DNA from 3 places in the Saccharomonospora glauca K62 genome. Region 2 is predicted to be linked to each of the others. Evidence: predicted binding sites of a transcription regulator. Region 2 holds the regulator's gene; each other region holds the start of a gene.

Region 1 (5,141 bases), 2.2 Mb from region 2:
GCCGTCCAGCGACAGGCGCTGCACGACACCGGGCACCCCGAGGCAGTGATCGCCGTGGAAGTGCGTGAGGCAGATCCGGTTGATCGCGCTCACGGGCACACCGGCGAAGATCAGCTGCCGTTGCGTTCCCTCGCCGGGGTCGAACAGCAAGCCCATCGAGTCCCAGCGCAGGAGGTAACCGTTGTGGTTACGCGCGCGGGACGGCACCTGACTCCCGGTGCCCAGCACGATCAGCTCACGGTTCGACACGCGACGACGGTACGGCGTGGACGGTGGCCGCCGCATCCGATTTCCCGAGTGCTGTTCCGCACCCGACCTCGGTCAGCGGTCCTTTCGTGCCGCGGAGACCTCCCTCGCGAGGAGGGCTGCCCCGTGCCACGGCGGGCACTCGGCGTCCGGCGGACCCGGAACGCCCCGACGCCACCGTCACCGACCTCGTCGTCCGGGTGAGTCACGTCCTCGTCGAGGTCGTCGCGCCTTCTGCGGGCGGCGTCGCGCACGGGAGCATCGCCGACCGGGGCGACGGCCCCCCGGGGCGTCAGCTCCCGGACGAGCTGTGCCATGGGTCTCCTTCCCTCGTCCGCTGTCCACCTCACCCGGACGGGTACCCCGGCGACCCGCCGTTCTACCCACCTTTTTCGCGTGGGCTGGCCGACTCGGCGCGGGAGGCACATACTGCCTGACGTGTCCACAACGGACTGGGTGCTGCACGTGGACCTCGACCAGTTCATCGCGGCGGTGGAGGTCGCGCGGCATCCCGAGCTGAAAGGCAGACCCGTCGTCGTCGGAGGGGCGGGCGATCCGACCCAACGCGGGGTGGTGGCCACCGCCTCCTACGAGGCCAGGGAGTACGGCGTGCACTCCGGCATGCCGTTGCGCACGGCCGCCCGCCGCTGTCCCGACGCGGTGTTCCTCGCCTCCGACCCGCCCGCGTACGAGGAGGTCTCCGAGCGGGTGATGGCGGTGCTGCGGGAATTTCCGGTGGTGGTCGAGGTCGCGGGCTGGGACGAGGCGTTCCTCGGGGCGCGAACCGACGATCCGTGGTCGCTGGCGAGGGAGGTCCGGCGGGCGGTGGCCGACCGTACGGGATTGTCGTGCGCGGTGGGGATCGGCGACAACAAGCACACCGCCAAACTCGCCACTGGCTTCGCCAAACCGGGCGGGGTGTACTGCCTGACCAGGGAAAACTGGGGAGAGGTCATGGGGGATCGACCTCCCGACGCGCTGTGGGGCGTGGGGGCCAGGACTCGCCACAAGCTCGCCGAACTCGGCATCACCACCGTCGACGACTTGGCCGCGGCCGACCGGGGCGTGTTGGCGGCGGAATTCGGTCCCACGCTCGGGCCGTACTTCCGTGCCCTGGCTCACGGCCTGGGCGACCGGGAGGTCACGGCCACGCCGTACGTGCCGAAGTCCCGCGGGCGCGAGACGACGTTCCAGCGGGACGTCGCCGACGTGGGGGAACTTCGCGTCCAGCTCGCGCGTTTGGCCGCCAGGGTGGCGGACGACGTCGCCGCCGAGGGGCGGCTCGCCGCACGCGTCGCCGTGAAGGTCCGTTTCGCACCGTTCGTCACGCAGACACACGGTGTGACGTTGCCCGTGCCCACGAGGGACGCCGCGGTGCTGGTACGTGCCGCCGAGGAGGCGTTCGGACGCTTCACGGTGGACCGTCCCGTGAGGCTGCTCGGCGTGCGGGCGGAGTTCGTCCGGGAATGACACCGGACACACCGGCGTTGCACCACACGCGCGTCGCCGCTGTCGTTACCCTGCACTACGCTGATGCGGCACTCGAACAGTTGACCGAAACTGCTCGGCGCGTCCGTCACGATTCCGCGTATCACGACCTGGGAGAGCGACCACGTGACTGCCTCTGCTGAGAACCTCTACGGGGCCGATGACCTCACGCACCTCGAAGGTCTCGAAGCGGTGCGCAAGCGGCCCGGCATGTACATCGGGTCCACCGATAGTCGCGGGGTCAACCACCTGTTCACGGAGATCGTCGACAACTCCACCGACGAAGGTGTCGCGGGTCACGCGACGAAGATCGTGGTGACGTTGCACGCCGACGGCAGTGTGGAGGTGGCCGACGACGGTCGTGGCATCCCCACCGACGTCCACGCCAAGTCGGGACTGAGCGGTGTGGAACTCGTGCTGACCCGCCTGCACGCCGGCGGCAAGTTCGGCGGCTCCGGGTACAAGACCTCCGGTGGCCTGCACGGGGTGGGCGCCTCGGCCGTCAACGCGCTGTCGCTGCGGTTCGACGTCACGGTCCGGCGGGGCGGCAAGGTCCACGAGATGTCGTTCGCCCGAGGCGTGCCCGGCGTCTTCGACGGCCCCGGCCCGAAGGCGAAGTTCACGCCGCAGTCCGGGCTGCGCTTCGTACGGAAGATGAAGCGCGGGGAGTCCACCGGCACCACCATCCGCTACTGGCACGACGCCCGCTACTTCGAGAAGGGTGCGGCGCTGGACGTGGAGCTGGTGCGCACGAAGCTGCGCCACACCGCGTTCCTCGTGCCCGGCGTCACGTACGTGCTGCGCACCGCCACCGACTCGGCCATCAACGAGGAGACCTTCCACTACCCGAACGGCCTCGCGGACATGGTGGAGTTCCTCGCTCCTGCGGGCGACCGCGCCGTGTGCGACACCCAGGTCATCACCGGCGAGGGCACCTACAAGGAGAACGCCGCCGATGCCAACGGTGTCATGCAGTCCAACGTGGAGCGTCGGGCCGAGGTCGAGGTGGCGCTGCGCTGGGGCACCGGCTACGAGCGCACCGTCGAGTGCTTCACCAACACCATTCGCAACGTCCACGGTGGAACGCACCGCAAGGGCTTCGAGCGCGGACTGGTGCGCGCGGTGCACGACGCGATCTCCCGGACCCGCGGGCTGCTCAAGGCCAAGGAGGACCTGCCCATCCTCGACGACGTGTGCGAGGGCCTCACCGCGGTCGTGCACGTACGTATCCCGGAACCGCAGTTCACCTCCCAGACCAAGGACGAGCTGTCCACCGCGGGCATCACCAAGGTGGTGCAGGGACTCGTCGAGAAACACCTCAAGGCGTGGGCCGACAACCGTAGGACGCGGGCCGAGGTCAAGACGGTCCTGCAGAAGATCGTCGATGCCTCGCGGGTGCGGCTGACCCAGAAGCAGCAGAAGGACGCCGCTCGCCGCAAGACCGCTCTCGAAGGCGCGGCCATGCCGCCGAAGCTCGTGGACTGCCGCAGCACCGGGGTGGCCCGCAGCGAGCTGTTCCTCGTGGAGGGTGACAGCGCGCTCGGTTCGGCGCGGATGGCGCGCGTGTCGGAGTACCAGGCGTTGCTGCCGTTGCGCGGCAAGATCCTCAACGTTCAGAAAGCCAACCTCGGCGAGGCGCTCAAGAACGCCGAGATCGCCTCGATCGTGCAGGTGCTCGGCGCCGGGACCGGCCGTACGTTCGACATCTCCGCGATGCGCTACGGCCGGGTGATCCTCATGGCCGACGCCGACGTCGACGGCTCGCACATCCGGACGCTGCTGATCACGCTCTTCGCGCGGTACATGCGCCCGGTGATCTCCGAGGGCAGGCTGTACGCGGCCATGCCGCCGCTGCACAAGATCGTCACGAAGGGCCGCAACCCGGAGACCTTCTACACCTACACCGAGCGTGAGATGGAGGCGAAGGTCGCCGAGCTGGAGCAGGCGGGCAAGCAGGTCGTCAAACCGGTTCCCCGGTTCAAGGGGCTCGGCGAGATGGACGCCGACGAGCTGTGGGAGACCACGATGAACCCGGCCACGCGCTCGGTGCGGCGCATCACGTTGGACGACGCCGACGCCGCCGAGGCCGCGCTGGAACTGCTCATGGGCGAGAAGGTCGAACCCCGCCGCAAGTGGCTCATCACCTCGGCCGCGCGGGTCGACCAGGCCGCGATCGACATCTGACGAGGACAGGAAAGCGACGACTAAGTCATGGCACGGCGCAAGAACTCGACCACCCGCGTCGACCCCTCCGCCTTCGACCAAGCGGGCGCGCGGGTCTTCGACAACCCGGTGAAGACCGAGATCGAGGACTCGTACCTGGAGTACGCCTACTCGGTCATCCACTCCCGCGCGCTGCCCGACGCACGCGACGGCCTGAAGCCGGTGCACCGCCGCATCCTCTACTCGATGCACGAGAACGGGTACCGGCCGAACCACGCGTACGTGAAGTCCTCCCGCGTGGTGGGCGACGTGATGGGCCGCTACCACCCGCACGGCGACACGGCGATCTACGACGCCATGGTGCGGTTGGCGCAGGACTTCTCCATGAACGTGCCCCTGGTGGACGGGCACGGGAACTTCGGAAGCCCGGACGACGGCCCGGCCGCCTCGCGGTACACCGAGGCCCGCATGTCGCCCGAGGCGATGCTGCTCGTGGGCGAGCTCGGTGAGGAGACCGTCGACTTCCGGCCGAACTACGACGGATCGCTCGCCGAGCCGTCGGTGCTGCCCGCCGCGTTCCCGAACCTGCTCGTCAACGGCACGTCGGGCATCGCGGTCGGCATGGCCACCAACATGATCCCGCACAACCTCGGCGAGGTCGTGGCCGCGGCTCGGTGGCTCATCAACCACCCGAACGCCTCGCTGGACAAGCTCATGGAGTTCGTCCCCGGCCCCGACCTGCCCACGGGCGGGCAACTGCTCGGCCTCGACCAGGTGCGCAAGGCCTACGAGACCGGGCGCGGGGTCGTGCGGATGCGCGCGAAGGTCACCACCGGTCCCATCGAGGGCAGCCGGAGGCAGGGCATCGTCGTCACCGAACTGCCCTACGGCGTCGGACCCGAGAAGGTGATCGAACGCATCACCGACGAGGTCAACAAGACCAAGCGACTCACCGGCATCGCCGACGTCAAGGACCTCACCGACCGCGAGAACGGCACGAAGCTCGTGATCGAGTGCAAGGTGGGCGTCAACCCGCAGGCGCTGCTCGCCGACCTCTACCGGCTCACGCCGCTGGAGCAGTCGTTCGGCATCAACAACCTGGTGCTGGTCGACGGGCAGCCGCGCACGCTGGGGCTGAAGGAACTGCTGGAGGTCTTCCTCGCCCACCGATACGAGGTCGTCACGCGGCGCACACGCTACCGGCGTCGCAAGCGCGAGGAGCGCCTGCACCTCGTCGAGGGCCT
Region 2 (5,141 bases):
GCGTGAAGGTCATCGACCGCACGGCGCTGATCCTCGACATCTTCGCCCAGCACGCCCGGTCGCGGGAGGGCAAGGCGCAGGTCGAACTCGCGCAGTTGCAGTACCTCATCCCACGGCTGCGGGGTTGGGGCCAGTCACTGTCGCGGCAGGCCGGTGGTCGTGCCGGTGGCGCCAACGGCGGTGTGGGTCTGCGTGGTCCCGGTGAGACGAAGCTGGAGACCGACCGCAGGCGCATCAACAAGCGCATCGCGAAGCTGCGCAAGGACATCGCCGCGATGGACACCATCCGGGCCACCAAGCGGGGACGCCGGGTGGCCAACGAGGTGCCCAGCGTCGCGCTCGTCGGCTACACCAACGCGGGCAAGTCCAGCCTGCTCAACGCCATCACGGGCGCGGGGGTGCTGGCGGAGGACGCGCTGTTCGCCACGCTCGACCCCACCACCCGTCGGGCCACCACGCCCGACGGGCTCGAATACACCATCACCGACACCGTCGGGTTCGTGCGGCACCTGCCCCACCAGTTGGTGGACGCGTTCCGCTCGACGCTCGACGAGGCCGCGGACGCGGACCTGCTGCTCCACGTGGTCGACGGTGCTGCCCCCTCGCCCGAGGACCAGGTCGCCGCGGTGCGGGCGGTGCTCGGCGAGATCGCCGCGAAGCGGTCGGAACCGTTGCCTCCCGAGTTGATCGTCGTCAACAAGGCCGACGTCGCCGACGAGGTGACACTCGCCCGGCTGCGTAACCTGCTGCCCGACGCCGTGGTCGTCTCGGCGCACAGCAGGGAGGGGCTCGACACATTGCTGGCCGAGATCGCGGCCCGACTTCCCCGGCCGGAGACCTTCGTGGAGGTCCTCGTGCCCTACACGCGTGGCGAACTCGTCGCTCGGGTGCACTCGGACGGCGAGGTGCTGGCGGAGGAGCACCGGCCCGAGGGGACGTGGCTGAAGGCGAGGGTGTATCCGGAACTCGCGGCCGCGCTTGCCGACTACGTCACGAACGGTTCGCGCGTGTGACGCTACCGTAGCGGGGTGAGACGATTCGGCTCCGCGCTGGTGACGGCGACACTCGTGGCGGTGGCGCTGCCCGTGGGGGCCTCCGCCGCCGACCAGACGGAGGACACCACCACCTCGGCCGTGCCCGAGGTGGTGTGTTCGATCGACGATCCTCGGTTGGAGGAGCTGTCCGGGCTCGCCGCCGACGCCGAGCACGTGTACGCCGTGAACGACGGCGGCACCCGGCTGGAAGTCGCCGTCCTGGACGACGACTGCCGAGTGCGGGATGTGATCACGGCCCCGACGGACCCCTACGACGTGGAGGACCTCGCGCTCGGGCCCGACGGGACGCTGTGGCTCGGTGACACCGGCGACAACCGCCGCAGGCGGGAGACGGCGGCCGTGCACGCGCTGTCGCGGGACGGCACGTCGGTGCTGTATCGCCTCACGTATCCGGACGGCCCGCAGGACGCCGAGGCGCTCGTGGTGGACCACACGGGGACGCCCTACATCATCACGAAGAACGTCTTGGGTACCGCCCGCGTCTACCGGCCGGCGCAGCCTCTGGTGAGTCCGGGACCGACCCCGCTCGAACACGTCGGGACGGTGTCGTTGCGGACGACCGACACCCCCGGTGGCCCGGTGGGCGAGCTCGGGTCCGTACTCGTCACGGGAGCCGCGCTGTCGGCCGACGGCAGTGTGGTGGCCCTACGCACGTACACGGACGCCTATCTCTACCCGGTGACCGACGGGGACATCGTGGCGGCGTTCACACGGGAGCCGGTGCGCGTTCCGCTGCCCGACGAAAAACAGGGCGAGGCCATTGCCTTCACCCCCGACGGGACGCTGTTGTCCGCCAGTGAGGGGCGCGGTGAGCCGTTGCGGGCCGTACCGAATGCCGTCTCGCTGGTCGACACGCGCTCCTCCGGCGAAGCGGACGCGGACGAAGCGGAGGAACCGGCGAGCCATGCGGCCGAGACACCCGAGGAACCGGTCGAGCACGAATCCGGTCTCGGCGTGGCTCCCGCACTCGTCATCGCGGTGATCACCGCCGCGGTACTCGTCGCGTGGGGAAGTCGCCGCCGTCGGCGGAACGACGCGTGAGCGATTCCCCGAGAAAGTCCGAAACGGCGCGTGAAACGTCGTTCGGCCTTCCGTGGCGTGTGGTACGACGGTTCTCGTGCCGTGATTGTGAGGCCGCTTCTCACAGCCTCCGCAGAACCGCGACGACCTTTCCGAGGATCGTGGCGTCGTCACCGGGAATCGGGTCGTACGCCTCATTGTGGGGCAGCAACCAGACGTGCCCGTCGTCCTTGCGCTTGAACGTTTTCACGGTGGCCTCGCCGTCGATCATCGCCGCCACGATGTCGCCGTTTTCGGCGGTGGGCTGTTGCCGTACCACGACCCAGTCGCCGTCGGTGATGGCGGCGCCGATCATCGAGTCACCGGTGACGCTGAGCAGGAAGACCTCTCCCTCACCGACGATGTCCTTCGGCAGCGGGAAGACGTCCTCGATCGATTCCTCGGCGAGCACCGGACCACCCGCCGCGATGCGGCCCACCAGGGGCACGAACGCGGGCTGGGGCATCGCGTTTCCGGTCTGCGTGGTGGCCGGAGTGGTCGGTCGTTCGCGATCTACCGCCAACACCCCCACCGCGCGCGGACGATTCGCGTCGCGACGCAGGTACCCCTTGCGTTGGAGCGCCTTCAATTGATGGGAGACGGACGAGGTGGACGTGAGCCCGACCGCTTCTCCGATTTCCCGGACGCTCGGGGGATATCCGTACTTGTCCACCCAGGTCCTGATCACCTCGAGGACTTTCCGTTGCCGCGGTGTCAGGCTTTCGTCCGGGTTCTCGACCGTGCGCGGAAGGTCGGAGACCTCGCCGCCGCTCACGTCGTCGCCCGTTGTCTTGCGTGCCACCGCGATATGCCTCCCAGTCGTGAGCCCGAGCCGATGCGGGGCTTTTTACACGTCCGTCGGTGACGCTAGTCCGCTTCGCCGGGGATTTCAAACGTTTGTTCGAGCGACACGCCGTGGGGGCTCGATTTTCGCATGACTCGGTGGTACACATTCGCACGGGCGTTCGATAGAACTCGTGTTCGAATGCCCGTGTCCGTGCGTGAGTGGGCGAACACGCTGGAGGTGGTTGGCATGGTGGCGGCGAGGGGGCGCTCGGGTGCCGTTCGGTCGGCTCCGGCCCGTCCGCCGGGTGCCGGCGCTCGCCGGGGGTGCCGTCCTCCGACGAGGCCCCCGGCCGCTCCCGGGCTGTGGCGGGGGCGAACCGCGCGTGGTGATCTCGGTGAAGGGGGACCGGGTCGCGGCGGGGTCCCCTGGCCGTGGCTCGTGGTGATGGCGCTCGTCGTGGTGGCGGCGGTGGTGGGGCTCGGCCTCGTCGCCACGGACCCGGCCTTCGTGGAGCCCGGCCCCGGTTCGGCCGTTTTCGGCACACCGTAGGCTGTTCCGGGCCGCGTTCGCGTGCGGAGTGGCACGGGTTCGAAACCGCGGCATCCTAAGCCCGATTCCGTGCCACCGAGGCGGGGGGTAGCGGTTGCGTCGGACCGGGCCGAGTCTTATGGTCAACCCCTACATCTAGTAGTTACATCGCTGTAATTGGTCCACAAGTTGGGGTAGGATCGGTTCTACGTACGCTGCCGGTGGTCTCCGGTCGCGACGTGGACGACACTCGCGTGTGGTGCGCCGTGGTGTGCGTTGTCGGTGACGTTCCTGCTGTGCAGGGGAGTTTCGGGAGGTGTTCGGCCGTGCGGTGTCCGTTCTGTCGGCACGCGGACTCCCGAGTCGTCGATTCGCGAGAGGTGGACGAGGGCCAGGCGATACGACGGCGTCGGTCGTGCTCGGTCTGTGGTCGCCGGTTCACCACGTCGGAGACGGTGGTACTCGCTGTCGTCAAGCGATCGGGAGTCACCGAGCAGTTCAGCCGGGACAAGGTGATTCGGGGAGTGCGGCGTGCCTGTCAGGGGCGGCCCGTCGACGACGACGCCCTGAAGCAGCTCGCCCAGAAGGTCGAAGACTCCATCCGGGCGTCCGGGGTCGCGGAGATTCCGAGCCACGAGGTGGGGCTGGCCATCCTGGGGCCGCTTCGGGAGCTCGACGCCGTCGCCTACCTGAGGTTCGCGAGTGTTTACCGGTCCTTCTCGTCGATCGAGGACTTCGAGGCTGAGATCAAGAACCTGCGTGAGGCGATCGCCGAATCGTCGGCCCAGCAGGACCGCAGCGAGTGAGAACGCGGACGACGAGTCACGTCGCCGCCAATTTCGAACGCGGGAGTGGGAGTCATGACAGAAACCGTGGGGGTCGGCGCGGAATCCTCGCCGAAGCCGAGCAAGAAGCGAGGCGGCTCGGGCTCGCGCAAGGGTCTGCGCGTCCAACGCGTCTTCACCACCGAGGGGGTGCACCCCTACGACGAGGTGCGGTGGGAGCGGCGCGACGTCGTCATGACCAACTGGCGTGACGGCACGGTGAACTTCGAGCAGCGCGGTGTGGAGTTCCCCGACTTCTGGTCGGTCAACGCGACGAACATCGTCACCAGCAAGTACTTCCGCGGCGCGGTGGGCAGCCCCGACCGTGAGAACAGCCTCAAGCAGCTCATCGACCGCGTCGTCAAGACGTACGTCAAGGCCGGCCTCGAACACGGTTACTTCGCGGGGCCCGAGGACGCCGAGATCTTCGAGCACGAGATCACGTGGATGCTGCTGCACCAGGTGTTCAGCTTCAACTCGCCGGTGTGGTTCAACGTCGGCACGAGCTCGAAGCAGCAGGTCAGCGCATGCTTCATCCTGTCGGTCGAGGACAGCATGGACTCGATCCTCAACTGGTACAAGGAAGAGGGGCTGATCTTCAAGGGTGGTTCGGGCGCGGGCCTGAACCTCTCCCGCATCCGTTCCTCGCGTGAGCTGCTGTCGTCGGGCGGCACGGCGTCGGGTCCGGTGTCGTTCATGCGGGGCGCCGACGCGTCCGCGGGCACCATCAAGTCGGGTGGTGCGACCCGCCGGGCGGCGAAGATGGTCGTGCTCGACGTGGACCACCCCGACATCGAGGAGTTCATCGAGACCAAGGCGAGGGAGGAGCACAAGATCCGCGTGCTCCGCGACGCCGGTTTCGACATGGACCTCGGTGGCGCCGACATC
Region 3 (5,141 bases), 400 kb from region 2:
CTTCCGGCACGTCGGCGGAGCTCCTCGACGTCGAGGCCGACGTCGTCGAAGCCGAGCTCACGACACGCCGCCGCGGCCGTCGCCTCCTCCTCGACCGCGCGACCGTGATGGTCCTCCGCCGCGCGTCCGTCGGCCGCCAGCTCGGCGACCGTGGTGGCCCGCCTGGCGGCCTCCACCTCGGCGGTCCACCGCGACCGCTCCCGTGCGCCGCGCTCCCATTCGGCCAGGCGTTCCCTAGCGGCCCGAACCCGACGCACCCGCTCGGCCGCGTCCTTGCTCTCCCCAAGGTGTTGCCGCGCCCACTCCCAGGCCTCGCGCGCCGCCTTCTCCTCGGCACGGGCCTCGGCGACCTCGACCGCGGCCCGCGTCCTCAACGTGGCCGCCCACTCGCGGTCCGGTTCCTCCGGTGCGTCGACCCCTGCCACCTGCGCCAACCGCGCCACCAACTCGCGCACCCCGGCCCGCTTGGCCTCCACTTCCGCCTTACGTTCTTTTCGCGCGTTGGCGAACCAGGCTTCCACGGCGGTGAACCGCTCGGTGCCGAACAGCCGTTCCAGGAGTTCGGCGCGCTCCTTCGTGTCGGCGCGAAGGAACCGGGCGAACTCCCCCTGCGGCAGCAGCACGACCTGGAAGAACTGCTGGGCGTTCATTCCCAGCAGCCGCTGCACCACCCGCGCGACCTCGTCGTTGCGCGTGACGGCCTCCGCCGTACCGCCGTCGGGAGGTGGGGTGAGCCATGTCAGGGACACCTTGGCCGGCTGCTTGGTGTAGCCCGTACCGCGCCGCTTCGGCCGCTCGTACTCGGGGCTGCGGACAATACGCAACCGGTGCCCTTGGACAGTGAGCTCCAGCACGACCTCGGTGGGCTGGTCGGGGTCCGCGATGTCGCACCGAAGTCGTTTGGCCTCGGCCCGAGCGCCGGGCACGGTACCGAACAAGGCGAACGCCACCGCGTCGAGCAACGTGGTCTTTCCCGCGCCCGTGTCACCGTGCAGCAGGAACAGACCATCGGCTCCGAGCGCGTCGAAATCGACGACCTGACGCGTGGCGTACGGCCCGAACGCGCACACCTCCAACCGGTGCAGCCTCATCGCACGACCTCCCGATGATCGGCGTTCGCCCTGCCGGCGGCCTCCAACGCCGCCACCAGCAACTCACGCTCGCGCTCGCTCGGTTCCGAGCCTCGACAATCGGCCAGGAAGTTCTCGACGATCTCGATGTCCGTCCGCCCTCGAACCGCGAGGGAGTACCGCAGCGCCCCCGAGGCTCCGCCTTCGGGCTCCCAGTCGAGATGGACGGCGTACGGGAAGCGGCCGCGCAGTCTCCTCATGGCATCGACCGGCCGTACCGGGTCGGTGAGGGTGACGGAGAGGTAGTACTCGCGCACCTCCTCGTGAGCCGGGTCCTCCAACAGCTCGTCCAGCCGCCCCCGCAACGTCGCCAGGCGCCGGGGCACTGGCAACTCGACGCGGTCGACGGCGGCCAACCCGTGTTCGTCGAGGTCCACGATCCACACCGACTTGGGGGCGGTCTCGGAGAACGAGTACGCAAGCGGGCTCCCCGAGTAACGGAGGTGCTCGGCCAACCGCTGGGGCCCGTGGAGATGCCCCAGGGCCACGTAGTCCACGCCGTCGAACACCGACCCCGGCACCTGCTCGACCCCGCCGACCGCGATCGTGCGTTCGGATTCGCTACTCACACCACCGGTGACGAAGGCATGCGCCAGGACCACCGACCGGGTTTCGGGACTCCGTTCGGACAGGTCCTTCCGCACTCGCCGCATGGCCTCGCCGAGCACCGCGGTGTGCCCACGCGCGTCCTTCAGCCCGAGCGCGAGCCGCGCCGGATCGGGTTCGAGGTACGGGATCCCGTACAGCGCCACCGGACCGTACTCGTCCCGGAGCAGCACGGGACGGTCGATGGCCTCGATCGTGGTACGCAGGTGCAGACCACCGGCCTCGGCGAAGTCCGCGAAGGCACCGAGCCGCGCCGCCGAGTCGTGGTTGCCGGAAGTGATCACCAATTCGGCTCCCGCCCGCCGGAGCCTGCGCAGAGCCACCGTCGCCACCCGGACGGCCTCGGCGGAGGGCACCGCGCGGTCGTAGACGTCCCCCGCGACGAGGACGACGTCCACGGACAACCGTTCGACGAGCTCGGCGAGGTGGGCGAGCACCGCGTCCTGATCGGCGAGCAGATCGGCACCGTGAAACGTTCGGCCCACGTGCCAGTCGGAGGTATGGAGCAGTCGCACGCCGACAAGCTAAGCCCCGAATCCGTCGCCCTCGCACCCCTATCCCCCACAGATCACTCGAACGTGTGTTCGAATTCCGAGAAGACTGTTCTCATCCTCGGTTTCCGCCATGATGGAGGAACGGCACGGGATGCCGAGTGGTCGAGCGGCGGCCGCGTCAAACGTCATCGCGTCATGCGCCGACTGGGGAAGGACGGACACACGGTGGGCTCGACGATTCTGACCACAGCCGCCATCGTGGCCGCGCTGTTGCTGGCCGCTGCCCTGGCCCTGCTGTGGAGGCTCTACCAGGACAGCATGCGCAGAGTCGACAGGGCGGCCCGCCAGGTGGAGGCCGAACGCGCCAAAGTGGACGCGCAACGGGCGGCCCTGCGCCGGTACGAAGTCGCGTTTGCCTCCATCAGCGGACGCGGCGAGTTGGGTGAACGGGTACTAGTCGAGACCGCCAAGGCGCTCGGTCTACGGGAAGGGCTGCACTTCACGCTGCAGACGGACGTCGCGGGCGGGGGTGCCGCCAAACCGGACCTCCTGCTCACCGTCGGCGGTGGACGCACCGTTCCCGTCGACGCCAAGGCCAGTCTCGCCTGCTGGGCCGAGGCCGTGGAGACCGACGACCCCGAGGAGCGTCTCGACGCCCTGCGAGTCCACGTGCGCAACCTGCGCTCGCGCGCCGCCGAGTTGTCCTCGAAGAACTACCAACGCTGGGCCGACGCCATCTACGGGACCGTGATGTTCGTGCCCTCCGACGCCGCCGTGGTGGCGGCTTTGGACACCGATCCGGACCTACTGCGGTGGCTGTTGGACCGTCGCGTCTTCCTCTGTGGCCCCACCGGCTTCGCCGTCGTGGCCTCCGCGGCGCTGTTCGCCGCGACGGAGCGCACGCTCATCGACGACGTCGAGAAGGTGCGGTCGCAGGCGGCCGCCGCACACAGGGCCGCGGGCAACGCCGTGGAAGCGCTGAACCTGTCGAGCACGCATCTGCAGCGCTTCCTCTCCGCTCGCCGGCGCGAGATCGAAGCCCTCGACAGCTTCCGGGCGCAGGTAGCCCCCCTCACCGAGGCCGCGGCGAGCCCGTCCCCAGTACCCGAGATTCGCCGAAATGATGAGATGTCGGCGACATGAGCCCCCCGGCCAATTTATCGTTATCGATCATGGCGCACGCGTTATCAGTCACGAAGCACCCGCGGAACGAGTGGGCGATTCGTCGCTCTTGCCCCGAGACGTCACACTCGATGCCCTTTCGCGCGGCTTTCCTACCGGCGGGTCACAGGTTTTCACCGCGCACGGGATACGGTGTTGCCCCGTGACCGCCATTCGTGACCGTCGGGGTGACGCGGAAAGCGCCGAGAAGGACACGGCCGCGCTTTCGTGGAACGAACGCTCTGTCATTAACTCCCGCCGGGGTGTGCCCTGGTGGGGCGCCGTACTACTGGCGTTCGGGCTGGCACTGATCGGAGCCTTCGTCGATCAACTCGCCACCGACGGCCTCTCCCTGATCTTCCACGTGTGCTATGTCGTCGGTGCCCTGGGTGCGGTCCTCGCAGTCCAGCGAAAGAGCCTCTTCGGTCCGATGGTGCAGCCGCCGCTGGCGATGGCGCTGGCCGTTCCGCTCATCGTGCTCACCGCGTCGGGGTTGCCCGAGGGCAGCGACATGCTGTCCAAGGCGCTGGCGATCGGGACTCCCCTCATCAACAGCTTCCCGGTCATGGCGGGCACCACGGCCGCGACGGTGCTGGTGGGCATCCTGCGGCTGGTGAAGCAGCGCGATCCGGAGGCCCGGACCAAGTCCGGCCGCGACAAGACCGACTCCGAGAAAGCGGAGTCGGGCAAGGCCGAGCCGGGGAAGAACCGCGCCGGTAAGGAGGCCGCCGCCGTCGCCGGGGAGGACGTGGACGACAGGACACGCCCGACCATGAGCGCGGCCCGGCCCGACTCGGCGGGTGAAGCTCGTCCACGACGCCGCGTGCCCGGCACTGCGGGGGCCAGGAGCAAGGCGGCTCCGCCTCCCGAACGAAGTGCTCGGCCGCGAGGGGGACCCGCCGCTCCGCCGCCCCGACGCCAGCGTCCGGACGCCGACCAACCGCGCAAACCGCGCGAGGGGAATCCGCCACCGCGTCGGCGCGCGACGCCGCCCCCGGCCGACCAGGTCGACAAGCAGCGCCGTGGAGAAGGCCGCCAGGAGCCTCCGGCCAGGCGTGGCCGCCGTGTCCCGCCTCCACCTCGGGGTGAGGAACCGCCACGGGGCGAGCAACCCCCGCGGGGGCGTCAGCCCGGTGCCGGTCCGCGACGTGGGGCGCCGCGTTCCGAGCCGCCTCGCGGCGGCAGGCCTCGTGGTGACCACCCGCCGCGGCGTGGGCGGCCGTGGGACGACGACCGCACCTGATCGCCCGTCACCGCGTGGCGATCACCTCACGCCGCTACGCGCTTTCTCCTCCCGCAACTCGCGGGGCAACGCGAAGGAGATCTTCTCGTTGGCGGTGGTGACTTCCTGGACGTCCTTCCAGCCGCGCTCGGCGAGGTGGTCCAGCAACTCCAGCACCAACACGTCCGGAACGGACGCGCCGCTGGTGACGCCGATCGTCTCGACGTCCTGCAACCACTCCTCGTCGACCTCACGCGCGTAGTCGATCAGGTGCGCGTCCTTGGCACCCGCCTGGAGCGCCACCTCCACGAGCCGCTTCGAGTTGGAGGAGTTCCGCGAGCCCACCACCAGCACGAGATCGCACTCGGCGGCCATGGCCTTGACCGCGCTCTGACGGTTGGAGGTCGCGTAGCAGATGTCGTCGCTCGGCGGGTCGGCCAGCTCGGGGAACCGCTCCTTGAGCTGGCGGACGCGTTCCATGGTCTCGTCGACGCTCAACGTCGTCTGCGACAGCCACACGACCTTGGA

What was found. Region 2 encodes LexA, which represses DNA repair genes until DNA is damaged. Its sites were predicted from a motif close to CGAACACGTGTTCG; they were not measured.
Region 1: the regulator LexA is predicted to act here: its motif matches at 1,790-1,803, upstream of SACGLDRAFT_RS04200 (DNA gyrase/topoisomerase IV subunit B).
Region 3: the regulator LexA is predicted to act here: its motif matches at 2,310-2,323, upstream of SACGLDRAFT_RS17040 (exonuclease SbcCD subunit D).

What each region holds. Positions count from the first base shown of each region.
Region 1 covers NZ_CM001484.1:864,853-869,993, forward strand. The annotation lists gene SACGLDRAFT_RS04190 (ribonuclease Z) at 1-249, opposite strand, end outside; gene SACGLDRAFT_RS04195 (DNA polymerase IV) at 685-1,716, shown strand; gene SACGLDRAFT_RS04200 (DNA gyrase/topoisomerase IV subunit B) at 1,861-3,918, shown strand; gene SACGLDRAFT_RS04205 (DNA gyrase/topoisomerase IV subunit A) at 3,946-5,141, shown strand, end outside.
Region 2 covers NZ_CM001484.1:3,253,563-3,258,703, reverse strand. The annotation lists gene hflX (GTPase HflX) at 1-1,013, shown strand, start outside; gene SACGLDRAFT_RS15185 (NHL repeat-containing protein) at 1,029-2,096, shown strand; gene lexA (transcriptional repressor LexA) at 2,197-2,916, opposite strand; gene nrdR (transcriptional regulator NrdR) at 3,756-4,235, shown strand; gene SACGLDRAFT_RS15170 (vitamin B12-dependent ribonucleotide reductase) at 4,290-5,141, shown strand, end outside.
Region 3 covers NZ_CM001484.1:3,657,505-3,662,645, forward strand. The annotation lists gene SACGLDRAFT_RS17035 (AAA family ATPase) at 1-1,091, opposite strand, end outside; gene SACGLDRAFT_RS17040 (exonuclease SbcCD subunit D) at 1,088-2,251, opposite strand; gene rmuC (DNA recombination protein RmuC) at 2,456-3,373, shown strand; gene SACGLDRAFT_RS17050 (DUF6542 domain-containing protein) at 3,555-4,634, shown strand; gene SACGLDRAFT_RS17055 (4-hydroxy-3-methylbut-2-enyl diphosphate reductase) at 4,656-5,141, opposite strand, start outside.